2 regions of the Streptomyces sp. NPDC091282 genome follow, and region 2 is predicted to be linked to the other one. Evidence: riboswitches for the same ligand, from Rfam matches in the RefSeq annotation. Region 2 holds a riboswitch; the other holds the start of a gene.
The links. Region 2 has a riboswitch for cyclic di-AMP ahead of ACIQOE_RS28690 (transglycosylase family protein). Riboswitches for the same ligand answer to the same signal wherever they lie in the genome.
Positions count from the first base shown of each region.

Region 1: another riboswitch for cyclic di-AMP. It lies ahead of ACIQOE_RS14530 (transglycosylase SLT domain-containing protein); the one in region 2 lies ahead of ACIQOE_RS28690 (transglycosylase family protein).

Region 1 covers NZ_JBIVUX010000003.1:162,984-178,262, reverse strand. Annotated here, with positions in the region: gene rarD (EamA family transporter RarD) at 1-665, shown strand, start outside; gene ACIQOE_RS14565 (VOC family protein) at 697-1,161, shown strand; gene ACIQOE_RS14560 (tetratricopeptide repeat protein) at 1,178-2,527, opposite strand; gene ACIQOE_RS14555 (flavodoxin family protein) at 2,774-3,430, shown strand; gene ACIQOE_RS14550 (ABC transporter permease) at 3,420-4,307, opposite strand; gene ACIQOE_RS14545 (ABC transporter ATP-binding protein) at 4,294-5,301, opposite strand; gene ACIQOE_RS14540 (DUF2092 domain-containing protein) at 5,355-6,596, opposite strand; gene ACIQOE_RS14535 (polyprenyl synthetase family protein) at 6,898-7,905, opposite strand; cyclic di-AMP (ydaO/yuaA leader) riboswitch at 8,615-8,812, shown strand; gene ACIQOE_RS14530 (transglycosylase SLT domain-containing protein) at 8,816-9,322, shown strand; gene ACIQOE_RS14525 (HAD family hydrolase) at 9,360-10,166, opposite strand; gene ACIQOE_RS14520 (ATP-grasp domain-containing protein) at 10,443-11,687, opposite strand; gene fahA (fumarylacetoacetase) at 11,963-13,180, shown strand; gene ACIQOE_RS14510 (M56 family metallopeptidase) at 13,433-14,371, shown strand; gene ACIQOE_RS14505 (tetratricopeptide repeat protein) at 14,521-15,186, shown strand.
Region 2 covers NZ_JBIVUX010000006.1:342,804-358,082, forward strand. Annotated here, with positions in the region: gene ACIQOE_RS28660 (protein kinase domain-containing protein) at 1-811, shown strand, start outside; gene ACIQOE_RS28665 (glycoside hydrolase domain-containing protein) at 897-1,724, shown strand; gene ACIQOE_RS28670 (SurA N-terminal domain-containing protein) at 1,896-2,543, shown strand; gene ACIQOE_RS28675 (nucleoside triphosphate pyrophosphohydrolase) at 2,695-3,690, shown strand; gene ACIQOE_RS28680 (cytochrome P450) at 3,801-5,111, shown strand; gene ACIQOE_RS28685 (transglycosylase family protein) at 5,237-6,238, shown strand; cyclic di-AMP (ydaO/yuaA leader) riboswitch at 6,433-6,604, shown strand; gene ACIQOE_RS28690 (transglycosylase family protein) at 6,608-7,288, shown strand; gene eno (phosphopyruvate hydratase) at 7,593-8,879, shown strand; gene ACIQOE_RS28700 (septum formation initiator family protein) at 8,988-9,464, shown strand; gene ACIQOE_RS28705 (DUF501 domain-containing protein) at 9,494-10,024, shown strand; gene ACIQOE_RS28710 (exopolyphosphatase) at 10,021-10,992, shown strand; gene ACIQOE_RS28715 (ASCH domain-containing protein) at 11,079-11,435, opposite strand; gene ACIQOE_RS28720 (hypothetical protein) at 11,432-12,547, opposite strand; gene ACIQOE_RS28725 (hypothetical protein) at 12,596-13,087, opposite strand; gene ACIQOE_RS28730 (ATP-binding protein) at 13,081-13,458, opposite strand; gene ACIQOE_RS28735 (hypothetical protein) at 13,464-13,784, opposite strand; gene ACIQOE_RS28740 (helix-turn-helix domain-containing protein) at 14,038-15,279, shown strand, end outside.

The DNA.
Region 1 (15,279 bases), on a different contig from region 2:
ACGTCGTCGAGGCCTCGCTCGGCTACTTCATCAACCCGCTGGTGACCATCGCGATGGGCGTGCTGCTGCTCAAGGAGCGGCTGCGGCCCGCGCAGTGGACGGCGGTCGGCGTCGGCCTCACCGCCGTGGTCGTCCTGGCCGTGGGCTACGGGCAGCCGCCGTGGATCTCCCTCGTCCTGGCCTTCTCCTTCGCGACCTACGGACTCGTCAAGAAGAAGGTCAACCTCGGCGGCGTCGAGTCCCTCGCCGCGGAGACGGCGATCCAGTTCCTGCCCGCGCTCGGCTATCTGCTGTGGCTGGCCGGCCACGGCGAGTCCAGCTTCGTCAACGACGGTGCCGGGCACGCGGCCCTGCTGGCCTCCACCGGGATCGTCACCGCGCTGCCGCTGGTCTGCTTCGGCGCCGCCGCGATCCGCGTCCCGCTCTCCACGCTCGGCCTGCTCCAGTACCTGGCGCCGGTCTTCCAGTTCCTGCTCGGCATCCTCTACTTCCACGAGGCGATGCCCGCCGAACGCTGGGCCGGCTTCGCCCTGGTCTGGGTCGCCCTCGCCCTGCTCACCTGGGACGCCCTGCGCACCGCCCGCAGGTCGGCACGGGCGCTCGCGGCCGCGGCCGCCGCCCTGCCGGTGACGGCCACCGCTCCGGCACCGCGAAGTCAGGTGTGAGGCCCGCACCCGTCGGCTATAAGTGGGCGCCATGACGCAGACGCCCGCACCCCTGCACTGGAAGCTCGTCATCGACGCCCGCGACCCGCACGCCCAGGCCGACTTCTGGGCGGCCGCGCTGCACTACACGGCCGAGGACAACAGCGCGTTCGTCGAACGCCTGCTGGAGCTGGGCGCGCTGCCCGGGGCGGCGGCCGTGCAACACCACGGCCGTGCCGCCTTCCGCGACCTGGTCGCCGTACGGCATCCGGACGATCCGTTCGACGAGGAGCGGGGCACCGGGCTGGGCCGGCGGCTGCTGTTCCAGCGGGTGCCGGAGGGCAAGCCGGGCAAGAACCGGCTCCACATCGACCTGCACGCCGGGGCGGGCGAACGGTCGCGGGAGGTGGCTCGGCTCGAAGAGCTGGGCGCGACGGTGGTGCGGCACGTGTCCGAACCGGCCGGGGAGTGGACGGTGATGGCCGACCCGGAGGGCAACGAGTTCTGCGTGCAGTGACCCGTCGCCCCCGCGCTCAGGCCCGCTCGGCGGCGCGCCGGGCCCGTTCGGTCAGGCGGCCCATCCGGGCGCGGGCGGAGTCCAGTTCCTCCGGTTCACCGGCGGCCGGGCCGTCCTCGGTGGTGAGCTGTGCCCACAGGTCGATCAGGTCGCGGCCGAGGCGCAGCCCGTGCTCCGGGTCGCGCACCGCGCGCCAGGCGGTGGCCGCGCTGCGCACGTTCCCGTAGGCGCCCTCGCCGTCCCCGGCCCGCCGGTGCTGCCGTGCCAGGTCGAGGGAGAGGTGGAAGGCGCGCAGCGGGTCGCCGGCCAGGTAGGCGATGTAGGCGGTCAGCTCGCGCAGGTGCAGCACCTCGGTGTGGTGCTCGCCGAGGGTCGCACCGGCCTCGGCGACGGTGCGCTCGGCGAGGTCGGCCGCCGCCTCGATACGGCCCGCGCGGACGGCCTCGTTGATCAGCGACACCGGCTCGGTGAGCAGCGCGGCCCCTTCCGCGGTCACGGTCACCGGCTCGTCGCCGAGCACCTCCTCGGCGACGGCGTCGAAGCCGCGGGCCGGAGTGTGCCGGGGGTCGGGATCGAACACGCCACCGCCCACGGGCTCCACGAGCGGCGCCGGGACGGGCGCGGGCGGAGCCGGGGGTGCCGTGACGGGCTCGACACGAGGACCGGCCCCGTCGGCCCGGGACACCGGCGAAGGCCCGGTGACGGCCTGAGCGGGGACGACGGCGGGGACGGGTGCTGGTGCGGATACGACGGCGGGTGCTGGTGCGGGTGCGGATACGACAGCGGGTGCGGGTGCGGGGACGACGGCGGGGGCTGCCGCCGGGACGGCGGCGGGGGCCGATGGGCCGTCCATGACGGGCGGCGGGCCGAAGACGCCGGTCGGCGGCTGCACCGTACCGAGCAGCCGTGGGGCCGGGGCCACCGGCGGCCGGTGGGCGGGAGCCGGGTCCGCGGCCTCGGGTTCGGGTTGGGCGACGGCGTGCAGCGCGTGCGCGGACCGGTCCCGGCCGGGCCCCCGCACCGGCTCCGGGGCCGGGGCGGGGGCCACGGAGGGGGCGGGGGCGCCGGGCACGGCCATCCGTACCGGTTCGCCGGTGAAGCTGCTGGAACCGTCCGGGTTCACCTGGAGGCGTACGACATAGCCGATGCGGCTGTCGTGCACGGTGGCGAGGGCGGGACGGCCGGCGGCGAGGGCGAGGCGCTGGAGGTGGTTGAGGACCGCCTGCTGGGGCTCTTCTCCGGGCGCCGGGAACAGCGGTACGCCGTCGACGGTCGCGGCGCCGCCCGTGACACGCACCTCGACCGGTTCGGCCGACCGGTCGGTCTGCTGCGCTTCCCGCTTCGTCTCGCGGCTGAGTCGGGACATCGGCCCTCATTCCCCCGGCGTCACCGTCCGGTCGTACCCGTGCGTACCGTCCAGTCTGGCCGCTCCCCTCGGCCCACGCGTCACCGCGACGTCACAGCCTCGCATCAGGAAGGGCCCGCCCGGTGTCCTCGTGCGCAGAAGCCGGGTTCCGGCCCGGCCGCCGCCGCACACCCTGGCCAATTTGAATGCACACGCATAAGATGCAGACAGCTTTATTCATCGCACGCCGTTCACCTGGGGGATCCTGTGACTCGCCGTTTCCTGTTCCTGCTGGGCAGTTCCCGTCCCGACGGGAACACCGAACTCCTGGCACGCCGGGCCGCCGAGCAGCTGCCCGAGACCACCGAACAGCGCTGGATCAGCCTGGCCGACCACCCGCTGCCGGACTTCGTGGATCTGCGCCGCGACGCCGACCACGTACGGCCGGCCGCGCACACCGCGCCCGGCCTGCTGCTCGACGCCACCCTCGAAGCCACCGACATCGTGATCGCCTCGCCGGTGTACTGGTACTCGGTGTCCGGCCTCACCAAGCGCTACCTGGACCACTGGTCCGGCTGGCTGCGCACTCCCGGCCTCGACTTCAAGGCCACCCTCGCGGGCCGCACCCTGTGGGGCGTGGCCGCGCTGGCCGACGACGATCCGTCCGTCGCGGACCCCTACGCCGGCCTGCTGCGCAACTCGGCCGCCTACCTCGGCATGCGCTTCGGCGGTGTGCTGCTCGGCAACGGCAGCGCACGCGGGGACGTCCTCAGGGACACCGGGGCACTCGCGCGGGCCAAGGAGTTCTTCGCCACGGAAGCACCTCTGGCCCGCTTCGGAACGGACGGGACAAGCGGAGCGGACGGGAGCGGCAGCGCGGCTGGGACCGGTGATGCGGTCGGGACCGCGGCCCTCACGCCGTGATGTCCTTCGTGCCGAACCGCGCCCAGGCCGCCGAGCCGAACACCGCCACGTACAGGGCCTGCAGCTCCAGGTTCTTGACCAGGTCGTCCCAGTAGACGGGGTCGCGCATCAGGTCGGCGAAGGACAGCCAGTAGTGGGAGAAGAAGTACGGCTGGAGCGCGTGCAGCTGCGGTATCTGGTCCAGGATCTGGACGGTGATCAGCAGGCCGACGGTGGTGGCCATCGCCGCGATGCCGCTGTTGGTCAGCGTGGACACGAACAGGCCCAGCGCTGCCGTGCCGGTCAGGGAGGCCGCCACCACCAGGGCGATCAGCAGGGCCCGGCCGAGGCCCTCGGTGAACGAGATCCGGGTGCCGGAGATGGTGGTCAGGTCGCCGAGCGGGAAGAGGAGCGCGCCGACGGCGAGGGCGGAGGCGGCGACCACCAGGGTGGCCAGCAGGCAGAAGGCCATCGTGGTCGCGTACTTGGTGAGCAGCAGGCGGGTGCGGCCCGCGGGGGCGACCAGCAGGTAGCGCAGGGTGCCCGCGTTGGCCTCGCCGGCGATCGCGTCCCCGGCGACCACCCCGACCGCCATCGGCAGGAAGAACGGCAGGGTCGCGGCCAGCGCCGTGAACACCAGGAAGAGCCCGTTGTTGGTGATCTGCGCGATGAACGCCGGGCCGCCGCCCCCGTCACCGCCGCCCTGCCCGTCGCCCTGGGTCTCGATCCTGACCGCGATCCCTATCAGCACGGGCACGGCCGCCAGGACGCCGAGCAGAGCCAGGGTGCGCCAGCGGCGCAGGGTGACGGCCAGCTCGCTGCGGAACAGGCCGAGGGTCCACAGCGGGTTCGGCCGTGCGGCCGGTGCGGCCGGGACCGCCACGTCAGCCCGCGACATCGAATCCCTCCCCGGTCAGTGCGACGAACGCGTCCTCCAGCGAGGCCCGTTCGAGGGTGAAGCCGCGCACCCGCACGCCTGCCGCCACGAGCGCCGCGTTGACCTCGGCGAGGTCGCGCTCGGGCGGTTCGCCGGTGACCCGGTCCTCCGTGGTGACGACGTCCGCGACGCCCTGTTCCTTGAGCACCCGGGCCGCGTCGCCGGTGTCCGGGGTGTGCACCACGAGCCGGCCGCGCGCCCCGGCCGCCAGGTCGGCCACCGCGCCCTGGGCGATCAGCCGGCCCTGCGCCATCACGGCCGCGTGGGTGCAGACCTGCTCGATCTCGTCGAGGAGGTGGGAGGAGAGGAAGACGGTGGTGCCGTCTCCGGCCAGCTCCCGCACCAGGGACCGGATCTCCCGCATGCCCTGCGGGTCGAGTCCGTTGGTCGGCTCGTCCAGGACCAGGAGCCTGCGGGGCTGGAGGAGGGCGGCGGCCAGCCCGAGGCGCTGCTTCATGCCCAGGGAGTAGGCCTTCGCCTTCTTCGCCGCGGCCGCCGTCAGGCCCACCCGGTCCAGCGCGGCCTCGACGCGGGAGCGCCGGGTGCGCGGGTCGGCGGTCGGGTCGGCGGCGTCGTACCGCAGCAGGTTGTCGCGGCCGGAGAGGAAGCCGTACAGCGCCGGGCCCTCGATGAGCGCCCCTACCTGGGGCAGGACGACGCGGGAGGCCCGCGGCATCGGGCGGCCCAGGACGCGGGCCGTGCCCGAGGTGGGGGCGATGAGGCCCATCAGCATGCGGATGGTGGTGGTCTTGCCGGAGCCGTTCGGACCGAGGAAGCCGAAGACGCTGCCCGCCGGGACGGTCAGGTCGAGACCGTCCACGGCGAGCTGTCCGCCGCGGTAGCGCTTGGTCAGGCCGCGGGTGTCGATGACGCCCGTGCGCGCCGGGTCGTCCCGGCCCGGGTCGTCCTCACCCTGGTCGTGCGGCCCGCGCTCCGTGGCGGACGGCTGGTCCATCGGCTCCCTCGATTCGTCGTGCCGGGCCGGGCGGGGAACTCCTGACGCCCTTGTTACCCCGCGTTCGCCGCCTTCACCAGCGCGGCCTTGTCCACCGCACCGACGTACACCTTGCCGTCGTCCGTCATCAGGGCGTTGATCAGGCGGGTCGAGAACACCGTGCCCTTGCCGAACTTGCCGGAGACCGGGTCGCCGAGCGAGCCGAGGAAGCCGCCGAGGTCACCGCCTGCGGAGGCGGAGCCGCTGGGCAGGCCGCCCTTGGTGCCGGTGTCGATGACGGCTATCGCGTTCCAGCCCTTGCCGAGGACGTCGAAGCCGTTCGCGCCGGGCGCCCCGGGGGTGTCGTGGCTGCCGGGAGTCCTGGTGATCTTGTCGCCCTTGTCGCCCTTCTCGGCCCTGTTCGCCTTGTCGAGGCTGTCGCCCTCGGTGACCTTGGCGCCCTTGGGCGGGGTGAAGTCGAAGGTGGAGGCGGCCGGCTTCGCGAAGCTGACCTGGGTGTACCCGGCGTCGATCACGGCCGCGCCGCCGCTGGACGGGGTGAGCGTGAACTTCAGCGGGGTGCCGGTCTTGGCGTCCACCGCGATGCTGATCGCGCCGACCGTCGTGCCGGACTGCTTGGGCTTGACGACCAGCCGGTAGGCGTCGCGGCCCGCGACCTGGGCGGTGCCGTCGACCTTCACCGACGTGGTGTCGTCGACCGACTTGAGGAGCTGGTCGGCGAAGTCCTTCGGGGTGGCCGGGGTCTCGTGGCGCTCGGCCTTGCCGGAGCCGGCGTCGGTGGAGTGGTAGACCTCGTTGGACTTGCTGTCGTAGCCCCACACGTTCGTGCCGTTGTGGATGAGGCTGTACTCGGCGCCGCTCTCCAGCACCGAGACCTTCTGCCGGTCGGGGCCGTCGGCGGCCACCCGCAGCGTGTGCGTGCCCGAGGCCAGCTCGGTGAGCTTGGCCGACGGGTCGGCCGAGGAGCCGTCGCCGCCCTGTGCCGCGCCGGACAGCAGGCCGTTCTCCAGGCCGCCGAGGTCGGGCAGGCCGAGGTCGGTGCTGATCTTCACCGTGCCGGACAGCTGCTGCACGTCCGACTTGGCGATCTTGTCGATGAGTTCCTGTGCGGTGATCTTCGGCAGGTCGGGGTCGCCCGAGTCGGCGAGTGCCGGAACCAGGCCGATCGTGGCCGCGGCCACGCCCATGACCGCGACCGGGACGACGTATCGCGCGGCCTTGCGCCGCCGCTCGGCGCGCAGCTCGTCGTCGGCCTGCGCGGCCCCCGTGCTGTCCTCGGTTTCGTACGGTGCCATGTGTGCCTTACCTCCGTCGTCGGCGGCGGCTGTGCTCGCACGTGTCCCACCCTGAGCCGCCATTCTCACCCGAATCGGTGAGCGGTGGTGATTTCCGTGGTTTCCATCTCACCAAATCCGGGCCGCTCAAGCGTCAGACCCGGGAGCCAACTCCGTGTACGACTGCGGTATGACACAAGGGTGGAGGCGCCTCCCCCGACCCGTAGGGGTCGCACGGCGGAGACGCCTCCTGTCACGTTCCGTAACCGCTCGTCGCGCGAGCCTCCGGGACGTGACCCAAGTCACACAGGAAGGGTTCGGGCTAGCCCGCCCGGTGCACCACCGCGTCGCACAGCTCCAGGAGCGCCGCCTTCGCGTCGCACTCCATCAGCGGCGCCAGCGCGGCCCGGGCCTCCTCGGCGTACCTGACCGTGTCCCGGCGCGCCTGCTCCAGCGCCGGGTGCGCCCGCAGGGCCGCCAGGGCCTGCGCGTGCCGGGCGTCGTCCGTGAGGTCGGAGTCCAGCAGCTCGCACAGTGCCACGTCCTCGGCCAGCCCCAGCCGGGCCGCCCGCTCGCGCAGCCGCAGCACCGGGAGCGTGGGGACGCCCTCGCGCAGATCGGTCCCCGGGGTCTTGCCGGACTCGTGGGAGTCGGAGGCGATGTCCAGGACGTCGTCGGCGAGCTGGAAGGCGACGCCGAGGCGTTCGCCGTACTGGGTGAGGACGTCCACGACCGTCTCGTCGGCGCCGGACATCATCGCGCCGAAGCGGCAGGAGACCGCCACCAGCGAGCCGGTCTTGCCGCCGAGCACGTCGAGGTAGTGGTCCACCGGGTCACGCCCGTCGGAAGGACCGGCCGTCTCCAGGATCTGGCCCGTCACCAGCCGTTCGAACGCGAGGGCCTGGACCCGCACCGCCTCGGGTCCGAGGTCGGCGAGGATCTGCGAGGCGCGGGCGAAGAGGAAGTCGCCCGTGAGGACGGCGACCGAGTTGCCCCAGCGGGTGTTGGCGCTGTCGACACCGCGGCGCACGGCTGCCTCGTCCATGACGTCGTCGTGGTAGAGCGTGGCGAGGTGGGTCAGCTCGACGACCACCGCCGACGGCACCACGCCGGGCGCGTACGGGTCACCGAACTGCGCGGCCAGCATCACCAGCAGGGGCCGGAACCGCTTCCCGCCGGCCCGCACGAGATGCTGCGCGGCCTCCGTGATGAACGGGACCTCACTCTTGGTGGCTTCTAGCAAGCCCTCCTCGACAGCCGTCAATCCGGCCTGGACATCGGCTTCCAGAGCCTGGTCCCGCACGCTCAGCCCGAACGGCCCGACGGTCACGAGGGGTCTCCTGTCTGCTGGTGTCCACTGGCGCTTACACGGTTTGTCGATAGGTCGCTGCCATCACTCAAGTCAGCGTATCCGGTCAGGTTTCGATCACCGAGGGCGCCCACCGTTACACCCCGGGCGCTATCGGATCACGACCGGTATGTTTTTGATCAGCCGATACGACCTGACATCTCATGACTTAACAGGAAGTACCGGCTCTTGTCGCGAAACCGTGGTGAACCGGAGGCACGCGGTGCCCCGGACCGGAGGTACCCCTTCCGCCGCCCGTCGATGCCGGCCGGCCCCACTTCGCGGGCCCCTCACCCCGGATAAGAACAATTCGGACAATTTTCAGAATTGCCTGTGACGCCCACCACTTCACCTGCCCCAATCGAGGCAATGCATACAAATCACGGCGTCCCGCTATTCCGTCGGCACCCGGAAAAGGGCATTCAATGAATCCCTCTTGTCCGATTCGCCGCAATTGCCACTTCGTGAAGTGGGTCACGTGGCCCTGAGTGCCACAAATGCGGTGAGGTGACCCTTTCTTCCCTTGCGCCATAAGCGAGTTGAGGCTTGGCAACCGCAAAGGATCAAGTGCCCCATACGACTCAGATCAAGGTCAATGGGTGCGTTGTGTGCATCAGGTGCTTGTTTCGGACATGTGCTCTCGCATACGTTCCGGCTCACCGGGCGGACGCCGAATCCTGCCGCCGCCCGTCGTGACCCATCGACGAGTTCATTCGCACGGCAGGAGCGGGGGAACCAGGTAAGCCGCCGGACCGGGCGACGGACGTCACCGAAGGACGTCGTACCGGAATGGCTAGGGGTGAAGTCGCTCCGCCTCAGGGCGGTGCGGCCGGGCACTCCCCGGTCCCGAACCCGACAGCTCACCTCGCAGGCGACGGAGAGGAACTTCGCCATGTCTGCTGTCTCCCAGCACCGCCGTCCCCGCCGTAACCCCCTCCTGCGCAGGCTCACCCTCGCGGGGACCGGCGCCGCCGTTCTCGCCCTTCCGCTCATCGGGGCGACCGCCGCCTCCGCCGCCACGTCCACCGCCACGACGGCTTCGTCGGCCGCCACGGCCTCCACGACACTCGCCGGGTACCCGAACAACCTCGACGGCTGGATCCGCGAGTCCCTCGCGATCATGGCCGAAAAGAAGATCCCGGGCACCTACGACGGCATCTACCGCAACGTGATGCGCGAGTCCTCGGGCAACCCGAGTGCCATCAACCTCTGGGACTCCAACGCCGCCAAGGGCATCCCGTCCAAGGGCCTGCTCCAGGTGATCGACCCGACGTTCAAGACCTACCACGTGGACGGCACGTCGTTCGACGTCTACGACCCGGTCGCGAACATCACCGCCGCCTGCAACTACGCCGCCGCGCGGTACGGCTCGATCGACAACGTGCACGGCGCGTACTGACCGGCGCGTACTGACCGGCGCGTACTGACCGGCTTCGTCAGCCGAAGAGTCGTTCGAGGACGACGGCCACGCCGTCGTCCTCGTTCGACGAGGTGATCTCGTCGGCCACCGCCTTGAGTTCGGGATGGGCGTCGGCCATCGCCACCCCGTGGGCCGCCCAGTCGAACATCGGGACGTCGTTGGGCATGTCCCCGAAGGCGACCGCCCGCTCCGGGCTCAGCCCGAGCCGGTCGGCGGCCAGCGCGAGACCGGTCGCCTTGGTCACGCCGCACGGCTGCAGCTCGACCGTCCCCGGTCCCGACATGGTGACCGTCGCCAGCGACCCGACCACCGCGCGGGCGGTCGCCGCCAGTTCGTCGTCGGACAGGGCGTGGTGGCGCAGCAGCACCTTGCTGATGGGCGCGCGCCACAGGTCGTCGCGCCGGCCGACCCGCAGCGCGGGCAGCGTCGGGTGGGGCATCCGGTAGCCCGGCTCGATGAGCGTGAGCCCGTCCACGCCGTCCTGGTCGACCGCCGCGTACACCTGGCCGACCTCGGCCTCGATCTTGCCCAGGGCGGTCTCCGCCAGGTCCCGGTCCAGGGTCACCGACCAGAGCAGCCGGTCCGCGCCGGCGTCGTACACCTGGGCGCCCTGGCCGCAGACCGCGAGTCCCGTGCAGCCCAGGTCCCCCAGGAGAGGGCGCACCCTCGGCGCGGGGCGCCCGGTCACCACGAGATGCCGGGCCCCGGCCCGGGCCGCCCGCGCGAGCGCGGCGAGCGACCGTTCCGACACGGTGTCGTCGGCACGCAGCAGCGTGCCGTCCAGGTCGGTGGCGATCAGTGAGTACGGCGTGGGTGCGACCATGATCAGAGAATACGGACAGCACGCCCGGGAGACTCACCGCGCGTTCCGGCCTCAAATGACGCCCGCGTCCACGGTGATGGGACGTCCGATGGGGCGTCCCGCTACGGAGCACGTGCCGTCCGCGGCGGGACGGGGTCGGCGGACGACGGGACGCGGTCGGCGGTCGGCGGTCGGCGGTCGGCGGTCGGCCGAGAACGGCAGACGGCAGACGGCAGACGGCAGACGGCAGACGGCCGGGAACGGCGGCCGCGGCCGGTGCGGACGGTGGTCCGGTGGCTAGTTCGTGGACGTGCCCGAGCCGCGGCGGTTGGTGCGCCACAGCTCGTACAGGTGCTTCGCGCCCGGTCGCACGAGGCGGGCGAGCATCGTGACGAACGGCAGCGGATCGTCACCGGCGAGCCAGGCCAGCTCGGTGCCGCTCGGCCGCCCCGGCGCGTGCGGTGTGGTGTAGCCGCTGCGCCGGTAGGCGAGGAGGGCGGGCAGGTCGATGTTCTCCACCACGTACCGCTGCCCGGCCCGCTGTTCCCCCTCCGGGACCCGGCGCCCGGTCAGGTCCAGGTGCATCGCGCGGACCACGTCCACCCCCGACTCGCTCTCGAAGAGCCGGAACTGGGCGCCCATCCGCGGGTTGAAGTCGAGCAGTTTGTACCGCCCGTCGCGGCGGTCGAAGCGCAGGTCGAGGTCGATGACGCCGGTGAAGCCGATCTGTTTGACGAAACGCGCGGCGAGGTCGGCGAGTTCCGGGTTGTCGACGACGTACGCGTTGGCCGTCATGCCCGCGTGCGGCGGCCACGAACGCACCTTCACGCCGGTGAACAGGGCGAGCGGGTTCGCGTCGGCGTCGGCGTAGGCGTGCACGATCCAGTCCTCGGCGTCCTCCCTCGGCAGGTACTCCTGGAGGATGACCCCCGGACGGGTGCCCCAGTCGCGCGCGAGAGCGAGCAGTCCCTCGCGCGTGGCGATCTTCGTCGTGCCGTTGACGGCGGGCCTGCTGCGCCGTACGAAGGCCTCGCGGTTCTTCGCGACGATCGGGAAGCGGGCCTTCTCGGCGAAGTCGGCGATGTCGTCGTACGACTGCGGGAAGGCGGCCGCGGGGCTGGAGATGCCGTGTTCCGCGCACAGTTCGTGCAGTCCCTGCTTGCTGGCGAGCCGGCGCGGCAGCGCGGGGTCCACGCGCGGGAAGAGGAAGCGGTCGCCGAGCGCGTCCTGGTGCTCGGCGATCAGGACGGCGGCCTCCTCGTCGGTGGGGATCAGCACGGTCGGACGGCCGATGCGGCGGCCGATGCGGAGCAGTCCCTCGACCAGGTGGTCCGGTTCCTCGGCGCCGGTCGTCGGCCACACGAACGCCCGTTTGAGGTAACGGGAGGAGGCCGCCGGCGTGTAGGCGTCCTCCGTGATCGCGTACATGGGAACGCCCATGCGGCCCAGGCTGCGAATCGCGCCGACCCCGCCGTGATGCAGCGGATAGTCGCCGAACTTGACGATCAGGCCCGGTACCTCGCGATCCGCGTCGAGCGGCATGCTGACGGCACTCCCGGCCACGGGTCCCCCCACGTGTTCCCCCTACGGACCGGACCCACCCCGTCCGTGTCCCCCAAAGGACGCTAAGCCGGAATTGCACCCTCCGACAAGGCTTATCCGGACATTGCGAACTCTTTAGACACTGCCGCGACAGCCGACTCACCCGTAACGTGTGGCGCGACCACATGGAATGCCGCGCGACGTCGAAACGGCGTCACCACACAGTCGGCCAGGCGCGGCACGGATGAGAGCGAGGCAGCCACCCCATGCCCCCCTTGCCCCCTTTCGAGGTCCCCGAGGGTGACCCCTTCGGCCCGCACAATCTTCCGTACGGCGTGTTCTCGACCTCCGGGAGCACGCAGCGGAGGGTCGGCGTCCGCCTCGGCGACCACGTCCTGGACGCGGGGGCCGCGGCCCTCGCGCTCGGCTCCCCCTACGCCACGCTGCTGGCCCGCCCGACCCTCAACCCGCTGCTGGCCGCGGGCCGCACCACCTGGTCGGACGTCCGGCGCGCCCTGACGGCCTGGGTGACCGTGCCCGCCCACCGCGAGGTGCTCGAACCCCTCTTCCACCCGCTGGCGGCGGTGACCCTGCACCTCCCCTTCGAGGTCGCCGACTACGTGGACTTCTACGCCTCGGAGAACCACGCCCGGAACGCCGGCCGCATCTTCCGCCCCGACGCCGCCGAGCCGCTCACCCCCAACTGGAAGCACCTGCCGATCGGTTACCACGGCCGCGCGGGCACGGTCGTGGTGTCGGGAACGGACGTCGTACGGCCCTCCGGGCAGCGCAAGACGTCCCCCGACCCGGCGGAGGCACCCGTGTTCGGGCCCTCCGTCCGGCTGGACATCGAGGCGGAGGTCGGCTTCGTCGTCGGCGCGCCGTCGGAGCAGGGACGGCCGGTGCCGCTCGGCGACTACCGCGAGCACGTGTTCGGGCTGACCCTCCTCAACGACTGGTCCGCGCGCGACATCCAGGCCTGGGAGTACGTCCCGCTCGGCCCCTTCCTCGGCAAGTCGTTCGCCACCTCGGTCTCGGCGTGGATCACGCCGCTGGACGCGCTGGAGGACGCCCGCGTCGCGCCGCCCGCGCGGACGCACCCGCTGCTGCCGTACCTCGACGACACCGCCGAGGAACCAGCGGGCTACGACCTGCGGATGTCGATCGCGATCAACGGCCACGTGGTCTCCGAGCCGCCGTTCTCCACCAATTACTGGACCGCCGCCCAGCAGCTCGCCCATCTGACCGTCAACGGCGCCTCCCTGCGCACCGGCGACCTGTACGGCTCCGGCACGGTGAGCGGCACGGAACCGGCGCAGCGCGGTTCGCTGCTGGAGCTCACCTGGAACGGACAGGATCCGCTCGAACTCCCGGACGGCAAGCGGACGTACCTGGAGGACGGTGACGTGGTGACGATGTCCGCGTGGGCTCCGGGACCGGGCGGCGTCCGGGTGGGACTCGGGGACGTCAGCGGGCGGATCGTCGCGGGGTGAGGGCGGATCGTGGCCGGGTGGGGGCAGGCTGTGACGAGGACGGTCGAATCCTCTTCGATGCCTGACTCGGTGCTCCCGGTGCCGTCATACTGACGGGACACGCACCATGCGATGCGCCCGCACGCGCACCATGCGAGGCGACGGCGCACCTGTCACGTGATGCGCCGGCGTACGCACTCCGTCGCGCAACGGCGCATCACCCCCAGCACCACGCCACCCGCACGCCCCTCGACCGGGAAACGGAGCCTCGGCATGACCGTCTGCCTGCTCCTGCTGAGCGTCGTCGCCCTGACGGCCGCGGTGCCCGCGCCGCGCGCGCTGGTGCGGGCCCTGTGGCCGGAACGGGAGCCGGTGGTCGCGCTGTGGGTGTGGCAGTGCCTGGTCGCCACGGTGCTGATGTGCTGCCTGACCGCGCTCGTCCTGGGCGCGGCGGCCGTCTTCCACACCGTGCGCGACCGGGTGTTCGCGCCGGCGCCACCGGCGGTCACCGCGGCCTACGACCTCTCCGCCGCGCCGCTGTGGGCGGACGCCCTCACGGTGCTGCTCGCCTGCGGGGCCGCGTGGACGACGGCGATGCTCGCCCGCGAACTGGTCGAGGCCCGGCGCAGCCGCGGCCAGACCCGCGCGCACCTGCGGGAACGGGCCCCGGAACTGCCGGCCGGGCTGCCGGCCGCGCGCGGACCGATGCTGGTGCTGGAGGACGAGTACCCGGACGCCTGGTGGATGCCCGGCCATCCGGCGCAGCTGGTCGTGACGACCGGGGCGCTGCACCGCCTCACCGACCACCAGCTCGACGCCGTGCTCACCCATGAGCGGGGCCACGCCCGTGCCCACCACGACTGGCTGCTGCACCTGTCCAGCGCGCTGGCGACGGGCTTCCCGCGCGTGCCGCTGTTCTCCCACTTCTGCGACCAGACCCACCGGCTCGTCGAACTCGCCGCCGACGACGCCGCGTCCCGTCGCTGCGGCCACCTCACGACCGCCCTGGCGCTGATCGAACTGAACCAGCACCGCGGGGTGCTGTCCTGCGCGTCCAGCCGACGGCTGCTCGGCGAGCGGGTCGACCGGCTCCTGGAGCCGCCGCCGCGGCTGCTGCGCCGCCAGCGGGCCCTGACGACGACCGTGGCCGCGCTCGTCCCCCTCCTCCCCCTGCTGATCACCTTCGCCCCGGGCCTGACAGCACTCGGCTGACCCTCCGTGGACCGCACAGCCCGAACAGCCTTCTCCGCAAGGAACTTGGGACGGACCTGAGCCCCCGCCGCGCGCGAAATCCCCCGGCCGTCCGCGGTGGGCCGGGGATAGCCTCGGCACCGACAGCGTCCGACGGGGAGGAACAGACCATGACGAACGACGGGGACACGCGGGGCCAGGACTGGGTCGCGCGTGCGGGAGAGCTGTTCGAGGCGGCGATGTTCGACGGCGACGGGAGCGCACTGGACAGGTCCGACGACGTGCTGGACGCCGTCGAGGCACCGCTCTGCATGGCGCGGGGCAAGGTGCTGCACGTGCGCTTCCTGCACGACCACGCGGCGGACGAACGGGAACTGGCGCTCTTCGAGCGGGCGGCCGAGCTGTACGGGCGGCTGGAGGACGCGTCGGGTGAGGCGGAGGCCCTGTTCTGGATCGGCTGCTGGTATCAGGTGGTCAAGGACGACGGTCCCGGCGGGGTGCCGTACTTCGAGCGGTCGTACGCGCTGGCGCAGACCGTCGACGACCGGAAGACCATGTCCTACGCGATACGCCATCTCGGTTTCGCCGACCGGGACGCCGGTGACCTCGACCGGGCCCGCGCGCGGCTGACCGAGTCGGTCTCGCTGCGCCGGGCGATCGGCTTCCGGCCCGGTGAGGCGGCCGGCCTGGTGGCACTGGCCCACCTGGCGGCCGAGACCGGGGACAGGACGGCCGCGCTCCGCCACCTCGACGAGGCGCAGGCCGTCGCCGAAGCCTGCGGGGCCAAGGCCGTGCAGGGCTGGATCGAGCAGGCCCGCACGGCGGCCGAGGCCTAGCCGACCGACGCAGTACGTCCGGGGCTCCCTCCCGTGCCGTGCCGGACAGGTCCTGTCCGGCACGGGGCTCCGGACGGGGCTCCGCGTCCCTGC
Region 2 (15,279 bases):
CCGCCCCGAGGTGCCCGAGCCGCTGGAGGCGCTGGTCCTGCGGCTGCTCGCCAAGGACCCGCAGCACCGGCCGGACTCGGCGCAGGAGGTGTACGAGAACCTCGTCCCGCTGCTGCCCCCGCGCGGCATGCACACCGGCGCGCCCCTGGACCCCACCCGCCCCTTCCTGCGCCCGCACGCGCCCTGGCCGGACCGCGCGCGGCTGCCCGCGCCCCAGCCCGCGGCCCCGGTGGCGGCCGTGCCCGGAAGACCCGACGTCGCCACCGCCGTCGACGAGGTGAAGCGGCTGCTCGGCGAGGGACGCATCACGCAGGCCGTCGACATCCTCGGCGCGATCCTGCCGGTCGCCGCCGACCAGCACGGCGAGCACTCCACGGTCGTCCGCACCCTGCGCAAGCAGTACGCGGCCACCCTGATGGACGACGGCCAGTACCGGCGCGCGCTGCCCGAACTGCACCGGCTCGCCGGCGAACGCGCCGCCGAGGCCGGGCAGGCCGACCCGCAGTCGCTGCGGTTCCGCTACGACACCGCCCAGTGCCTGGAACAGCTCGGCGAACCGGCCGCGGCGCTCGCCGAGTACCGCGCGCTGCTGCCGTACTACGAGAACCAGTACGTAGCCGGCGACCCCCAGCTCGCGCACGACGTACGGCGCCGGATCGGGCACCTGCTGCTCGCGCTCGGCGACCGCCCGGCCGGCCAGGAGACCTTCACCCGGCTGCTGTTCGACGTCGAACGGCTCCACGGGCCCGGCCATCCGATGGCCGGAGAGATCCGGCGGACGCTGCAATGGCTGGGGCAGGTGCGGGGCTAGTCCGCCCACCGTTCATACTGCACCTGCTGTCCGCAGGGTCCTTCGCACAGCACAGACACAGAGATTTCAGGGGTGGGGTTCCGGCATGTCCAGCCATCGGCAGTCCAAGAAGCGCAGATACATCACGTGGGGCGTCGCGGGGGCCGCGGTCGTCGCCGGGGCCGGGATCGCCGCGCAGACCTCCATGGCGGCCACCGCCTGGCCCGCTCAGAAGACCTACACCGGCCGCGCGTTCGACACCTGCGCCGCGCCCTCGGCGGCCGCGATGAAGGCATGGTACGGCGGCCTCTACGGGGCCGCCGCCGTCTACGTCGGCGGCAAGAACCGCGGCTGCGCGCAGCCCAACCTCACCGCCTCCTGGGTCAAGTCCGTGACCGCGACGGGCTGGAAGCTCATCCCGCTCTACGTCGGCGCCCAGCCGTCCTGCCAGACCGGCTCCAGCCCGGAGAAGATGACCACCGCCAACGCGGCCTCCCTCGGCACCGCCGACGCCACCGACGCGGTCGCCAAGGCCGCCGCCCTCGGCATGAAGGCGGGCAGCCCGATCTATCTGGACATGGAGGCGTACGACACGACGAACACGGCGTGCAACGACGCCGTGCTCACCTACGTGCGCTCCTTCGACAAGCAGCTGCGCGCCAAGACCTACCGCGCGGGCTACTACGGCTTCACCAGCTCCAGCGCCAAGGCCATCGCGAACGCCAAGGACAAGACGGACCTGCCGGGCAACCTCTGGTACGCGCTGTGGGACAAGAAAAACACCACGACGGCCGACTGGCCCTTCGGCGCCACCCAGTTCACCGGGCACAGCCGGGCGCACCAGTACATGGTCAACAGCAAGGAGACCCGCGGCGGTTACACGATCACCGTGGACCGCGACGCCTGGGACGCCCCGGTGGCGATCACCGGCTGAGCCCGCCCGCCGCGGCGGTCCGTACCGCAAACCCTTGCGGAGGGTGGCGCGGCGGTGCCGGATGCGCGTGTGAATCGTTGGTCGAATGGGTTGGCCAGAGCTTGCCCACTGCCTACCATCGATCACCGCAAGACTTTGTGCACCGTCGCACAATCTCCTCGGGAGGCATCCTTGCACCGCCGCCGTCGCACCGCGCTCGTCCTGTCCGCCGCGATCGCCACCGCGGTCCCCTTCCTCGCCGCCTGCGGAAGCGAGGCGCACCCGGGCGCGGCGGCCGTCGTCGGCGGCCGGCGGATCACCGTCGCCCAGCTGGAGACCCGGGTCAACGAGGTGCGCCAGGCCCAGCGCGCGGCGGTGCCGGACGACCAGCAGTACCAGCAGGTGCTCGCCGCCACCAGCAGCCTGACCCGGGACACGCTGCACAACATGGTCCTCGACCAGGTGCTGCACCGGGCCGCCCAGGACAACGGCATCAGCGTCACCCGCAAGGAGATCCAGCAGATGCGCAACGGCCTCGCCCAGCAGGCCGGCGGCTCCGCGGCGCTCCAGAACGCCTGGCTCCAGAAGTACGGCATCGCGCCCAAGCGCCTGGACGACAACCTGCGCCTCCAGCTGGAAGCGCAGAAACTCGCCAAGCAGCTGGGCACCGACACCACCCAGCCCGCCTTCTGGAAGGCCCTGTCCAAGGCCTCCGAGGAACTCCACGTCGACCTCAACCCGCGCTACGGCGCCTGGGACGTCGAGAAGAGCAGCCGGGTGGACGCCAAGACGCCGTGGGTACGGGAGGTCACGTCGTCGGGGACCCAGGCGACGGCGTAGGACGGGCCGGGCGATGGCGTAGGGGCGCGGGACGGTCAGGTGACGGCGTAGGACGGGCGGGCCGGACGCCGATGGTCGTACGAGCATCTGATCACCCCCGGCCTGTGGACAACGCCCGGGGCGGGCGGCGCGGGTGCGTTACGTTCGGATCGTGAACACCACCAGCTCGCGGCCTTCCGTCCCTCCCGTCCCCGGCCCCGGCCGGATCGTCCTGCTCACCACCAGCCACCGGGTCGCCCCGGGCCTGCTGTCCTGGCCCGCCTGGCAGGCGCTGCGCTCGGCGGACCGCGTGCTGTGCGCGGACGGCGCGCACCCGCAGCTGCCCTACCTGCGCGAGGCCGGCGCCACCGTGGACGAGTCCGCGCCCACCGCGGAGGAACTGGTCGACGCCTGCGCCGGCGGCCGGACGGTGGTGGTCGTCGCGACGGGCGAGGGCGAGCCGGCCCTCACCGACGGCCTGGCCCGCATGGCCGGCTCCGGCCGGGTCGCGATGCCCGAGCTGGAGCTGCTGCCCGCCTCCTACGACCTGCCGGGCGCCCGGCTCCTCGACCTCGTCCAGGTCATGGACCGCATCCGCCGGGAGTGCCCCTGGTCCTCGCGGCGGACCCACGAGGGGCTGGCGAAGTACGCCATCGAGGAGGCCTACGAACTCGTCGAGGCGATCGAGGCCGGCGATCGCGACGAACTGCGCGAGGAACTGGGCGACGTGCTCCTCCAGGTCGTCTTCCACGCACGCATCGCGGAGGAGGACCCCGAGGCCCCCTTCTCGGTCGACGACGTGGCCGCCGGCATCGTCACGAAGCTCATCCACCGCCACCCGCACGTCTTCGGCGACGAGACGGCCTCGACACCGGAGGAGGTCAAGGAGCACTGGCTGCGCACGAAGGCGATCGAGAAGCGCCGCGCGTCCGTCACGGACGGGGTGCCCCTGGCCCAGCCCGGTCTCGCCCTGGCCGCCAAGCTCGCCTCCCGCGTGCACACGGCGGGCCTGGAGGTGCCCCTCCCGCAGGACCGGGGCATCGGGTACGAACTGCTCGCCCTGGCGGTACGGGCCGAGACGGAGGGCGTCGACCCGGAGGCGGCTCTGCGCGCGGCGGCCCGCGCCTACCGGGACGCGGTACGGGCGGCGGAAGGCGTGGACGCGTAGGGGACCGCCACGGACGGGGCTGGCGGGCTTGCCCGGAGCGGTCGGCTCCTCCCGGCCGGGACCGACGCCGCGTGGCTCGGGCGGTGCACGCCGCCGGATACCGTCATGAGGTGACCGACCAGCCCGCCTCCGACGCCACCGCCGCCCCCGAACTCTTCACCTGGGAGTTCGCCGCCGACCCCTATCCCGCCTACGCGTGGCTGCGGGAGCACGCGCCGGTGCACCGCACCCGGCTTCCCAGCGGGGTCGAGGCGTGGCTGGTCACCCGCTACGCCGACGCCCGGCAGGCGCTGGCCGACGCCCGGCTGTCCAAGAACCCGGCGCATCACGACGAGCCCGCGCACGCGAAGGGGAAGACCGGGATCCCGGGCGAGCGCAAGGCCGAGCTGATGACGCATCTGCTGAACATCGACCCGCCGGACCACACCCGGCTGCGCCGGCTCGTCAGCAAGGCCTTCACCCCGCGCCGGGTCGCGGAGTTCGCGCCCCGGGTGCAGGAGCTGACCGACCGGCTCATCGACGGGTTCGCGGAGCGGGGCGAGGCCGACCTCATCCACGAGTTCGCCTTCCCGCTGCCCATCTACGCCATCTGCGACCTGCTGGGCGTCCCGCGCGAGGACCAGGACGACTTCCGGGACTGGGCCGGGATGATGATCCGGCACGGCGGAGGACCGCGGGGCGGGGTCGCCCGGTCCGTGAAGAAGATGCGCGGCTACCTGGCCGAGCTGATCCACCGCAAGCGCGAGGCGCTGACCGCCGAGCCCGCCCCCGGCGAGGACCTCATCTCCGGGCTCATCCGCGCCTCCGACGAGGGCGAGCACCTCACCGAGAACGAGGCCGCCGCCATGGCCTTCATCCTGCTGTTCGCCGGCTTCGAGACGACGGTCAACCTCATCGGGAACGGCACGTACGCCCTGCTCACCCACCCGGAACAGCGCCGCCGCCTGCAAGAGTCGCTGGCCGCGGGCGAGCGCGGGCTGCTGGAGACCGGGGTGGAGGAACTCCTGCGCTACGACGGGCCGGTGGAGCTCGCCACCTGGCGGTTCGCCACCGAGCCGCTCGACGTCGGCGGGCAGCGCATCGCCGGCGGCGACCCGGTCCTGGTCGTGCTCGCCGCCGCGGACCGGGACCCGGAGCGGTTCGCCGAGCCGGACACCCTCGACCTGGCACGGCGGGACAACCAGCACCTCGGGTACGGGCACGGCATCCACTACTGCCTCGGCGCCCCGCTGGCCCGCCTGGAGGGGCAGAGCGCGCTCGCCACCCTGCTCACCCGGCTGCCGGACCTGCGGCTGGCGGCGGAGGAGAGCGAGCTGCGCTGGCGCGGCGGCCTCATCATGCGCGGACTGCGCACGCTCCCAGTGGAGTTCACCCCCGCCGAGCCCATCTCCGCCAAAGATGACCAGGGTTCAACTATGTGATCTTCACGTGATCTACGCGGCATTAACTTGTGACAAGTGATCGTCTGCCTATACGTTCACCCATCAGTGCGGCGCGCCGGCAGGACCGTCGTGCCGGTCACCGCTGTCGCTCGAAAGGTCTCCGCATGCTCTCCGGGAACGGTCGTCACCGTCGCCCCCGTCAGGCTCCGGCACTCCTTGTGGCAGCCGGCGTGACCGGCTCGGCCATCGCCATCCCGCTCCTCGGTGCGGCGAGCGCCAACGCGGCCGACGGCAGCACCTGGGACCGGGTGGCCGAGTGCGAGAGCGGCGGCTCCTGGAGCATGGACGAGGGCACCGGGTACTACGGCGGCCTGCAGATGTCCCAGGACGACTGGGACCGGTACGGCGGCCAGGAGTACGCCGGCACGCCCGACCAGGCGAGCCGTTCGCAGCAGATCGCCGTCGCCGAGAAGATCCTCGCCGACCAGGGCACCAAGCCCTGGCGGACCTGCGCCCTGCTCGCCGGGCTCTCCTCGGACGACGCCTCGGTGAACGTCGACACGGGCGCCGACGGCTCGGACGACGCGTCCGGCTCCTCCGACGCGCCCACCGGGCTGTCGGATTCGTCCTCTTCTTCTGGTTCATCGGATTCATCCGCCCCCTCGGACTCCGGCCCCTCCGACTCCTCGGCGGACCCCTCGGACTCCGTGTCCGCCACGCCGTCGCCGAGCGCGAGCGAAGATTCCGGCAAGGACGCTCCCGCCGCCTCCTCGAAGACGGCCGAAAAGGGATCCGGCGGCTCGGACACCTCGAAGGCGAGTGAGAACCCGGTCGTTCCGGAAGCCGACGACTCGGACAATTCGTGGCAGACGGGCAGTTCCTGGGACCTCGTCGACACGGGTGCGATCGGCAGCAGCGGCAAGCACCGCGGCGGCTCGGCGGACGAAAGCGTGACAAACGGTCAGAGTGGGACTTCTTCCGGCCGTCACGCCTCCCGGAGCGCGGACACCTACACCGTGCGGGACGGCGACACGCTCGCCTCCATCGCCGACTCCCTTGACCTGGACGGCGGATGGCGTGCGCTCTACGCCGCCAACAAGGCCGACATCGGCACCGACCCGAACGACATCGCCCCCGGTCAGACCCTGAAGCTCGGCGCCGAATAGGACCGGTGTCGGCGGGAGTTGACGCCCCGCTTCGAGTTGAATGTCCGTTTTGGTGAAAGTGTGGGATGAGTCTCAAAGGCCCTGATCATCTTTGAAATTCACCTGATCGCCTGTTTACGGTCAAGGCCGCTCGTCACCACGAGCCCCGGTTGTCGCAACGCCGAGTCCTGCCAGCGGCCGCCCGGGAACAGTCGTCGCGTCAAGCGCCGTAGGCAGGAGCGGGGGACCCAAGGTAGGTGCCGGGACCGGTGGTTGAGACCGCCGTGTCCGGCTAGGGGTGGAGCCGCGCACCGTGAGGTGTGCGGCCGGGCAACTCATTCGGCCCGAACCCGACAGCTCACCTCGCAGGCGTCGGTGAGGGGATCCTCCATGCTGTTTTCCGGCAAGGGCAAGCACCGTCGTCCGTCCAAGGCCACCCGCGTCGCCGCGCTCGCCGGCGTCACCGGCGTCGCCATCGCCGCTCCGCTGATGGCCACCGGCACCGCCTCCGCGGCCACCGCCTCCGAGTGGGACGCCGTCGCCCAGTGCGAGTCCGGTGGCAACTGGGCCATCAACACCGGCAACGGCTACTTCGGCGGCCTGCAGTTCTCCGCCTCCACCTGGGCCGCGTACGGCGGCACGCAGTACGCCGCGCAGGCCAACCAGGCCGGCAAGGCGCAGCAGATCGAGATCGCCGAGAAGGTCCTCGCCGCGCAGGGCAAGGGTGCCTGGCCGGTCTGCGGCACGGGCCTGTCCGGCGCCGCCTACAACGGCGGCTCCAGCTCCTCCGGCAGCTCGTCGAGCGGCAGCACCGCCGACCGCTCGACCGACAGCCAGGCCGCCTCCCGCTCCGCCGAGCGCCCGGCCGCCAAGAAGACGGTCACCACCCCGACCGGCAAGAAGGTGAAGAAGGGCGACGGCGAGTACAAGGTCGTCAAGGGCGACTCGCTCAGCTCGATCGCCGAGAAGCACAAGGTCAAGGGTGGCTGGCAGACGCTGTTCAAGCTGAACAAGGACATCGTCGACGACGCCGACTTCATCTACCCGGGCCAGATGCTGCACCTCAAGTAGGCGGCAGGCCGCCCCCGTCCCCCATGGACCCCCGCCCCGGTGCGTTCTCCCCCGTACGCACCGGGGCGGGGTTTTCGTGTGCGGGCCGCCGCCCGCGGTCCTCTTCTTGACCCGCTCTTCTCCCGTTCTTCATCGGACCCCCCTTTGTTCCGTACATGAACAATGAGTACCGTCAGTGTGTCCACGGGCCGGTCGGTAGGCCGGATGACGGGTCCGGGACGGTTAGGCTCTAGTCGCAAGGCTGAGCAAGGGCCGACAAGGCCCGCGTGCGCCCGCACAACCAGCGTCACATCCCAAGAAGGAGATGCTCGTGCCGTCCATCGACGTCGTCGTAGCCCGGGAAATCCTGGACTCCCGAGGCAACCCCACGGTCGAGGTCGAGGTCGGCCTCGACGACGGCAGCACGGGTCGTGCCGCCGTTCCCTCCGGCGCCTCCACCGGCGCCTTCGAGGCCATCGAGCTCCGTGACGGCGACCCCAACCGCTACCTCGGCAAGGGCGTCGAGAAGGCCGTCCTCGCCGTCATCGAGCAGATCGGCCCGGAGCTGGTCGGCTACGACGCCACCGAGCAGCGCCTGATCGACCAGGCCATGTTCGACCTGGACGCCACCGACAACAAGGGCTCGCTCGGCGCCAACGCGATCCTCGGCGTCTCCCTCGCCGTCGCGCACGCCGCCTCCGAGGCCAGCGACCTGCCGCTGTTCCGCTACCTGGGCGGCCCCAACGCGCACCTGCTGCCGGTGCCGATGATGAACATCCTCAACGGCGGTTCGCACGCGGACTCCAACGTGGACATCCAGGAGTTCATGATCGCCCCGATCGGCGCGGAGTCCTTCTCCGAGGCGCTGCGCTGGGGTGCCGAGGTCTACCACACCCTGAAGAAGGTCCTGAAGAACAAGGGCCTGTCCACCGGTCTCGGCGACGAGGGCGGCTTCGCCCCGAACCTGGAGTCCAACCGCGCCGCGCTCGACCTCATCCTGGAGGCGATCAAGCAGGCCGGTTACGTCCCCGGCGAGCAGATCGCGCTCGCGCTCGACGTCGCCGCGTCCGAGTTCTACAAGGACGGCAAGTACGAGTTCGAGGGCAAGTCCCGCTCGGCCGCCGAGATGACCGAGTACTACGAGGAGCTCGTCGCCTCCTACCCGCTGGTCTCCATCGAGGACCCGCTGTTCGAGGACGACTGGGCCGGCTGGAAGGTCCTCACCGACAAGCTCGGTGACAAGGTCCAGATCGTCGGCGACGACCTGTTCGTCACCAACCCGGAGCGCCTGGCCCGCGGCATCGAGGACGGCGCCGCCAACGCCCTGCTCGTCAAGGTGAACCAGATCGGCTCGCTCACCGAGACCCTGGACGCCGTCGAGCTGGCCCAGCGCAACGGCTTCAAGTGCATGATGTCCCACCGCTCCGGCGAGACCGAGGACGTCACCATCGCCGACCTCGCCGTCGCCACCAACTGCGGCCAGATCAAGACCGGCGCCCCGGCCCGCTCCGAGCGCGTCGCCAAGTACAACCAGCTGCTGCGCATCGAGGAGATCCTCGACGACGCCGCGGTGTACGCCGGCCGCAGCGCCTTCCCGCGCTTCAAGGGCTGAGCCGTAGGGCCCGTAGAGGGTAAGGCTTAGCCAGTCGTACGTACGTCCCCGTACCCGGTCCCGTACCGTGTGCGGGGACGTACGCGCGTGTGAACGGGAGGCGGGGACATGGCCGTGAGGGACCGGGACCGGTTCTCCACCGCGACCAGGCTGAAACTGCTCGGCGAGCAGACGGCGGCCCGGGTCTACCGCTCCCAGACCAAGCGGCAGGCCCGCCGCTCGCGGCTCACCGGCCGCGCCGCGCTGCTCGCGATCGTGCTGTGCACGATGATCGTCGCGCTCGCCTATCCGATGCGCCAGTACGTCTCCCAGCGTGCCGAGATCGCCGACCAGGAGCGTCAGCAGAAGCAGGCCAGGCAGCGGGTCGAGCAGCTGCGGGACGTCAAGGCCCGGTGGCAGGACGACGCGTACGCCGAGCAGCAGATCCGGCAGCGGCTGCACTACGTGATGCCGGGGGAGACCGGCTACATCGTGATCGACCCCGCTGCCGCCCAGCAGGCGCACGCCTACCTCGGCGCGGCCGACCGGCCGTGGTACGCGAACGTCTGGGACGGCGTCGACAAGTCCGACGCGTCCGACCAGTGAACCGACAGAAAGCCGCACAGAACACAGTCATGCACACGCCTCCGCCCTCCACTCCGCGCACCGAGCCGACCGACGCCGACGTCGAGGCCTTCCAGCAGCAGCTCGGGCGGCCGCCGCGCGGGCTGCGGGCGATCGCGCACCGCTGCCCGTGCGGTCAGCCCGACGTCGTGGAGACCGCGCCCCGGCTGCCGGACGGCACGCCGTTCCCGACGCTGTACTACCTGACGTGCCCGAAGGCCGCGTCCGCCATCGGCACCCTGGAGGCCAACGGCGTGATGAAGGAGATGACGGCGCGGCTGGAGAGCGATCCGGAGCTGGCGGCGGCCTACCGGGCCGCGCACGAGGACTACGTACGGCGCCGGGACGAGATCGAGGTGCTGGCGGGCTTTCCCAGCGCCGGCGGGATGCCGGACCGGGTGAAGTGCCTGCACGTGCTGGTGGCGCACTCGCTGGCCGCCGGCCCCGGCGTGAACCCGCTCGGCGACGAGGCGATCGCCCTGCTGCCCGAGTGGTGGGCCAAGGGCGCGTGCGTGACCTCTGCCGAGGAGGACGGCCAGTGACCCGTGTCGCCGCCATCGACTGCGGTACCAACTCCATCCGGCTGCTCGTCGCCGACGCGGACCCCGCGACCGGCGAACTCGTGGACCTGGACCGGCGGATGGTGATCGTCCGGCTCGGGCAGGGCGTCGACCGGACCGGGCGGCTCGCGCCGGAGGCGCTGGAGCGGACCTTCGCCGCCTGCCGGGAGTACGCGGCCGTCATCAAGGAGTACGGCGCCGAGCGGCTGCGGTTCGCGGCCACCTCCGCCTCCCGGGACGCCGAGAACCGCGACGAGTTCGTGCGCGGGGTGCTGGACATCCTCGGTGTCGAGCCGGAGGTCATCAGCGGCGACCAGGAGGCCGAGTTCTCGTTCGCGGGGGCCACGCGGGAACTGGCGGGCCGGGACGACCTCGCCAGGCCCTTCCTCGTCGTGGACATCGGCGGCGGCTCCACCGAGTTCGTCGTCGGCGACACGTCGGTGCGGGCCGCGCGGTCCGTGGACGTCGGCTGCGTCCGCATGACCGAACGGCACCTGGTGCACGAGGGCCGGGTCAGCGACCCGCCGACCGAGGCGGAGACCGCCGCCGTACGGGCCGACATCGAGCGGGCCCTGGACCTCGCGGAGCAGACCGTGCCGCTGCGCGAGGCGCGCACCCTGGTCGGCCTCGCCGGGTCCGTCACCACCCTCTCCGCGATCCACCAGGGCCTGCCGGAGTACGACTCCGCGGCCATCCACCACTCCCGTATCCCCTACGAGCGGGTCCGGGAGATCACCGAGCGGCTGCTGACCTCCACGCACGCCGAGCGTGCCGCCATCCCCTCGATGCACCCCGGGCGCGTCGACGTCATCGGCGCGGGCGCCCTCGTGCTCCTGGCGATCATGGAGCGGATCGGCGCGGCGGAGGTCGTGGTGAGCGAGCACGACATCCTCGACGGCATCGCTTACAAAACGGCACTCGACGCCGAACGGGAGGAAGACGAGGGCTGACCTGCGGTGATACAGCGGCGCCCCCGGGGAGTGATCTCCTCGGGGGCGTTCTGTTGCCCGGTCCAGGCCCGGGCGGGCGGCCGGCGTCAGCGGGTGAGTAGTTCGATCTTGATTGCGAGGGCCCCGAGTGCTTCCTTTTCGGGCGAGTAGATGTTGCGGATGTTGGCGAGCTGTTCCTCGCGGGTGGCGGTCGGGTTGACGTTCGCCGGCCCCTCGCCGTCGAGCAGGGCCTCAAAGTCGGGGTACTCGGTGACCTGCTTCACGGACACGTCGCATGTCTCGTCGGTGCCCTTGATCCGGAAGCGGATCACGTCGCCGGCGGCGAGGTCGGCGAGGTGCGGGTACTTCACCCGTACCTCGGTCGTCTTCTGCCCGGAGGCGACGAGGTCGAAGTATCGCCGGAAGAGGTTCAGCTCGCGGACGCGAGCGGCGGTGTCCGTCATGGGGCGGAAACGCTCCTAGGGGTCGGTGCAGTCATCAGCCGGGCGAGCTCGCCGGCCGAGTACGAGCGGAAGAAGTGCCGGGGGTCCGAGAGGACGACCGCGGCCATGCCGAGCAGTCGGTCGACGTACTCGTGCAACGATCCGGGCCACTCCCGGGTGTCGAGCATCCAGGGGGCGGCGCCCTCGGGCAAGGATGCGAGTCCCTCGCGTATGAGGGACTTGGACAGCTTGGCCCCGGTGTCACTGAGGATCATGGGGCAGAACAGCCGCGCGGGGAGTTGCCCGCGGGTGAGGCCGAGTGCCTGTAGGGCGCCGTCGACGAGCTGTGAGCCGAATACCCAGTCGCCACCCTTCACCATGACGTACAGGGTGCCGGTGCTGCCCGTGGCCGCGAGTTCCTTGATCAGGTTTCGGTACAGAGTGGAGAGGTCGAGGTACGCCTCGCCGGCCGGCTCGATGGTGACCTCGTACGGGCCGTGGTGAAGGCAGACGGCCGCGACCTTCGCCTGCTCGCTGCTGATCGACCGGACGAGGGTCCGCTCGGCGTCCTTCTCGGCCCAGCCGCAGCCGGGCCTCGGGCAGGGCACGCGAACGTGCGCCACGCCGGACGACGGGGCGATGTGCCAGCGCGCGGCGTCCATCCGCGGGAGAGCTCGCAGCCAGGTGCGGCGGAAGTGCTCGCCGGCCTGCTGCTCGCTGTATGTCTCGACGGAGTACGGGACGCTGAGCCGTTGGGACAGCGCGGCGAACAGGGGGCGGTACAGCTCGTCGACCTGTCGCACGATGCCCTGCTTGCCGAGAGCCTGCGCGTAGGCCCGCTGGTAGCGGTGGCCAGTCTCCTTGTCCGTCACGATGGCGTACGGCGCGTTGTCGAGTGCGCCGAACTGGACCTCGGCCGGGATGCCGAACTTGTCCCGGACCCGGGCCGCGGTGGCGAAGGTGAGGGACTGCACCAGGGACGTGCCGATGTGCGGGGCCCCGTTGATCTGCGTCCCCACGACGAACACGACGCGCTCGGGCGCGGAGTCGAGGACTCGCGGGGTGAGCACGTCCTCGGCGGCGTTGAGCGCGTTGGCGAGGACCGTGTTAGGTGAGACGGGGTATGTGGTCACCCTTGTTCCCCTCGGTAGATGGGTGGAACTTCGCGGCGGTGCGGGGTGCTAGGTGTGCTTGAGAGCGACCGTCCCCATGCGGAGGTGGCCGGAGAGCAGGCAGACGTCGAAGAAGCGGGAGACGGCTGCGTGTGGGCTTCCAGGGGGGAGCGCGGCGAGCGCCACGGAGAGGCACACGGGAGTGCCGGCCGTGACGGCATCGCGCCATTCGGGAGAGACGGGCGCCCCGACGTAGCTGTACGAGGTCCCGTCGAGAGTTAGGCGCGGGGTCCGGTCGCGCAGCGTCAGCCGGGGGCCGGCGTCGCGGATGCGGACGTTGGGGCCGGCGGCGGGGAGCGTGAGGGCGTCGGCGAGGGCGTTCATGTCTCGGGCGATGGTCACCTCGGACTCGACCAGCGCGCGCGGCAAGGGGTGCACGAGCACCATGTGCGCGACGGGGCCGGCTGTGGTGTCCTCGACCCAGGTTGCAGCCTGTACTCGGGCGAGGGTGCCGGCACCCACCGGGGCGGTGGTTGCCGTGCCCGTGAGGTTCATCAGCACTTCCGGTCCACCTCGCACCACACGTTCTTGCCGAAGGGGCGAGGGTCAACTCCCCAGCGCGACGCGATGATGGAGACGAGCAGCAGGCCGCGCCCGCGGGGGTCGTCATCGCTCGGGTGGCGCACGATCGGCCGGCGCCGGCGGGGGTCGTGGCATTCGACGCGCACCCGGTCGTCGTCGGTGTCGACGCGGAGCAGAAACGCATCGCCGGCCCCGGTGCCGTACCGGACGGCGTTGGTGGCGAGTTCTGACACCAGCAGCAGCACGTCGTCGAGCTGCTCGGCGACACCCGCCTCGGTGAGCGTGTCTCGGGCGAAGGTGCGGGCGCCGGGCACGGAGGTGTCGGCGGCGGAGAATCGGCGTTCGGGCACTGTGATCACCTCGTGCCGCCCGAGGCCGGTGAATCGGCCGACGGGGTGAAGGGTCGGGGCGTCGCGTGCTCGCCGCAGTGCTCGGGCGGCTCGTCGGCGCAGATGAGCAGGGAGTCGCCCGGACGGGCGTGAAGGAAGTGTTCGGGCCCGTCGGGGCTGTCGAGCGGCTGCGTGCTCAAGGTGACGATTGGCGCGCCCTTGTGCAGCCGCTCGTCGAGGACCTCGTTCACGATGGACCACTCGTCGGCGTCGAGGACGACAGCGCCAACCGTGATGCGGTGCGCGCAGACGAAGCCCATGAACCCGTAGGCGGTGAGGGACTTCATCCGGCAGCCCCAACCGGCTCGGGCGGCATCCCGGTGAACTCCAGGGCGGGCGGCGGGTCCTGAAAGGCGGCGGGTGCAGTCCAGACGGCCAATTTCATGGTTCCCCTTGGTGGCTGTGGGCAGCGTGACAGCCGGTCGTGCAAATTCGTCACGCCATGCAAACCAGGGAACTCCCGTGGAGAGAGGGACACATCAGCCACTCTCTAGGCCGTTCGATAGGCCAGAATGTAGGCCAGACACGAAGGGGGCCCGGGTGCCACACACGGGTGAAGACGTCGGCGAGCTGCTGCGCCGGCTCCGTTTCGAGGATGGGCGTACGCAAGCCGAGATCGCCGAGGCTTGCGGCAGGTTGGCCGCGGACTCCGCCATGTCTGGTCAGGACGTGAGTCGGTTCGAGCGCGGGGTGCGAGTGCCAGGGAGGCCCGCGAGGTTTCGGTTAGCGGCGGTGTACGGCGTTGATCCCGACCTGTTGCACAGAGCTGCGGCGCTGAGTCGGACGAAGCGACGCCGAACCGTCGAAACGGGGAAGGCTCTTACCGTAGGTGTTGACATTCCCTCGTTTGAGGGAACCTACGGGACGGAGGTTGATTCGGTGAGACGGCGACAGTTCTTGGGCGCCGCCGCAGTCGGGGCCGGCGCTGTGGCTGAGCCGTGGGGCCGGCTGGCGCACGCCCTAAGCGGGCAAGGCCGGCCGGACGGGGACTCAGTCTCAATCATGGCGCGTCGATCCGCAGACCTGTTCGACGCTGAGACGCAGAAGCCAGCAAGCCAGGTGTACGGCGACCTTCTCGCGCAGGTCAACACGCTGTCTCTGCTGATCGACTCGGCGACCAACCCTCGCCCGTTCGTCGCCTTGGCTGGGGAGACGGCCGCGCTTGCCGGATGGGTGGCATACGACTTGGGCGACTCAGCAGCAGCGGCCGGCTACTACGACGTAGCACGCAGGGCGGCGCGCGAGTCCGGAGAACCGGCCGTGCTTGCCCTCGTCATGGCGTACGAGAGCTACGCGGCAACGGACCCTCGGCAGGCTGCCGGGATGCTCGCAGCGGCGCAGCAGTACGTCAGGGGGCCGGGGGCCGCTACCGCGCGGGCGTGGCTGTCTGCCCGCGAAGCGGAGGAGAGGGCGACGGCCGGCGACCGAGACGGCGCTCTGCGCGCCATTGAGCGGGCGCACGCCGTGTTCGACTACGCGAACCCCACAGGTGAACAGCCGTGGGTGAAGTTCTTTTCGCAGGCCCGGCTCGACAGTATGACCGTGGCCACGTACGGGAGGCTGGGGCACCCGGAACTCGGCAGGGTGAGCGATGCGGCCCTCGCTGCCCTCACCCCCGATGACTTGAAGGTTCGTGCCGTCATCCTTGGCGACGTGGCGACGGCCTACGTGGTGCAAGGGGAATTCGAGCGTGGGGCCGAGGTGGCGCGCGAGGCCCTCACCGTGACGCGGCAGGGTGAGGCGACGCTCGGCCGACAGCGGCTCGGCGCGCTCGCCGCGAGG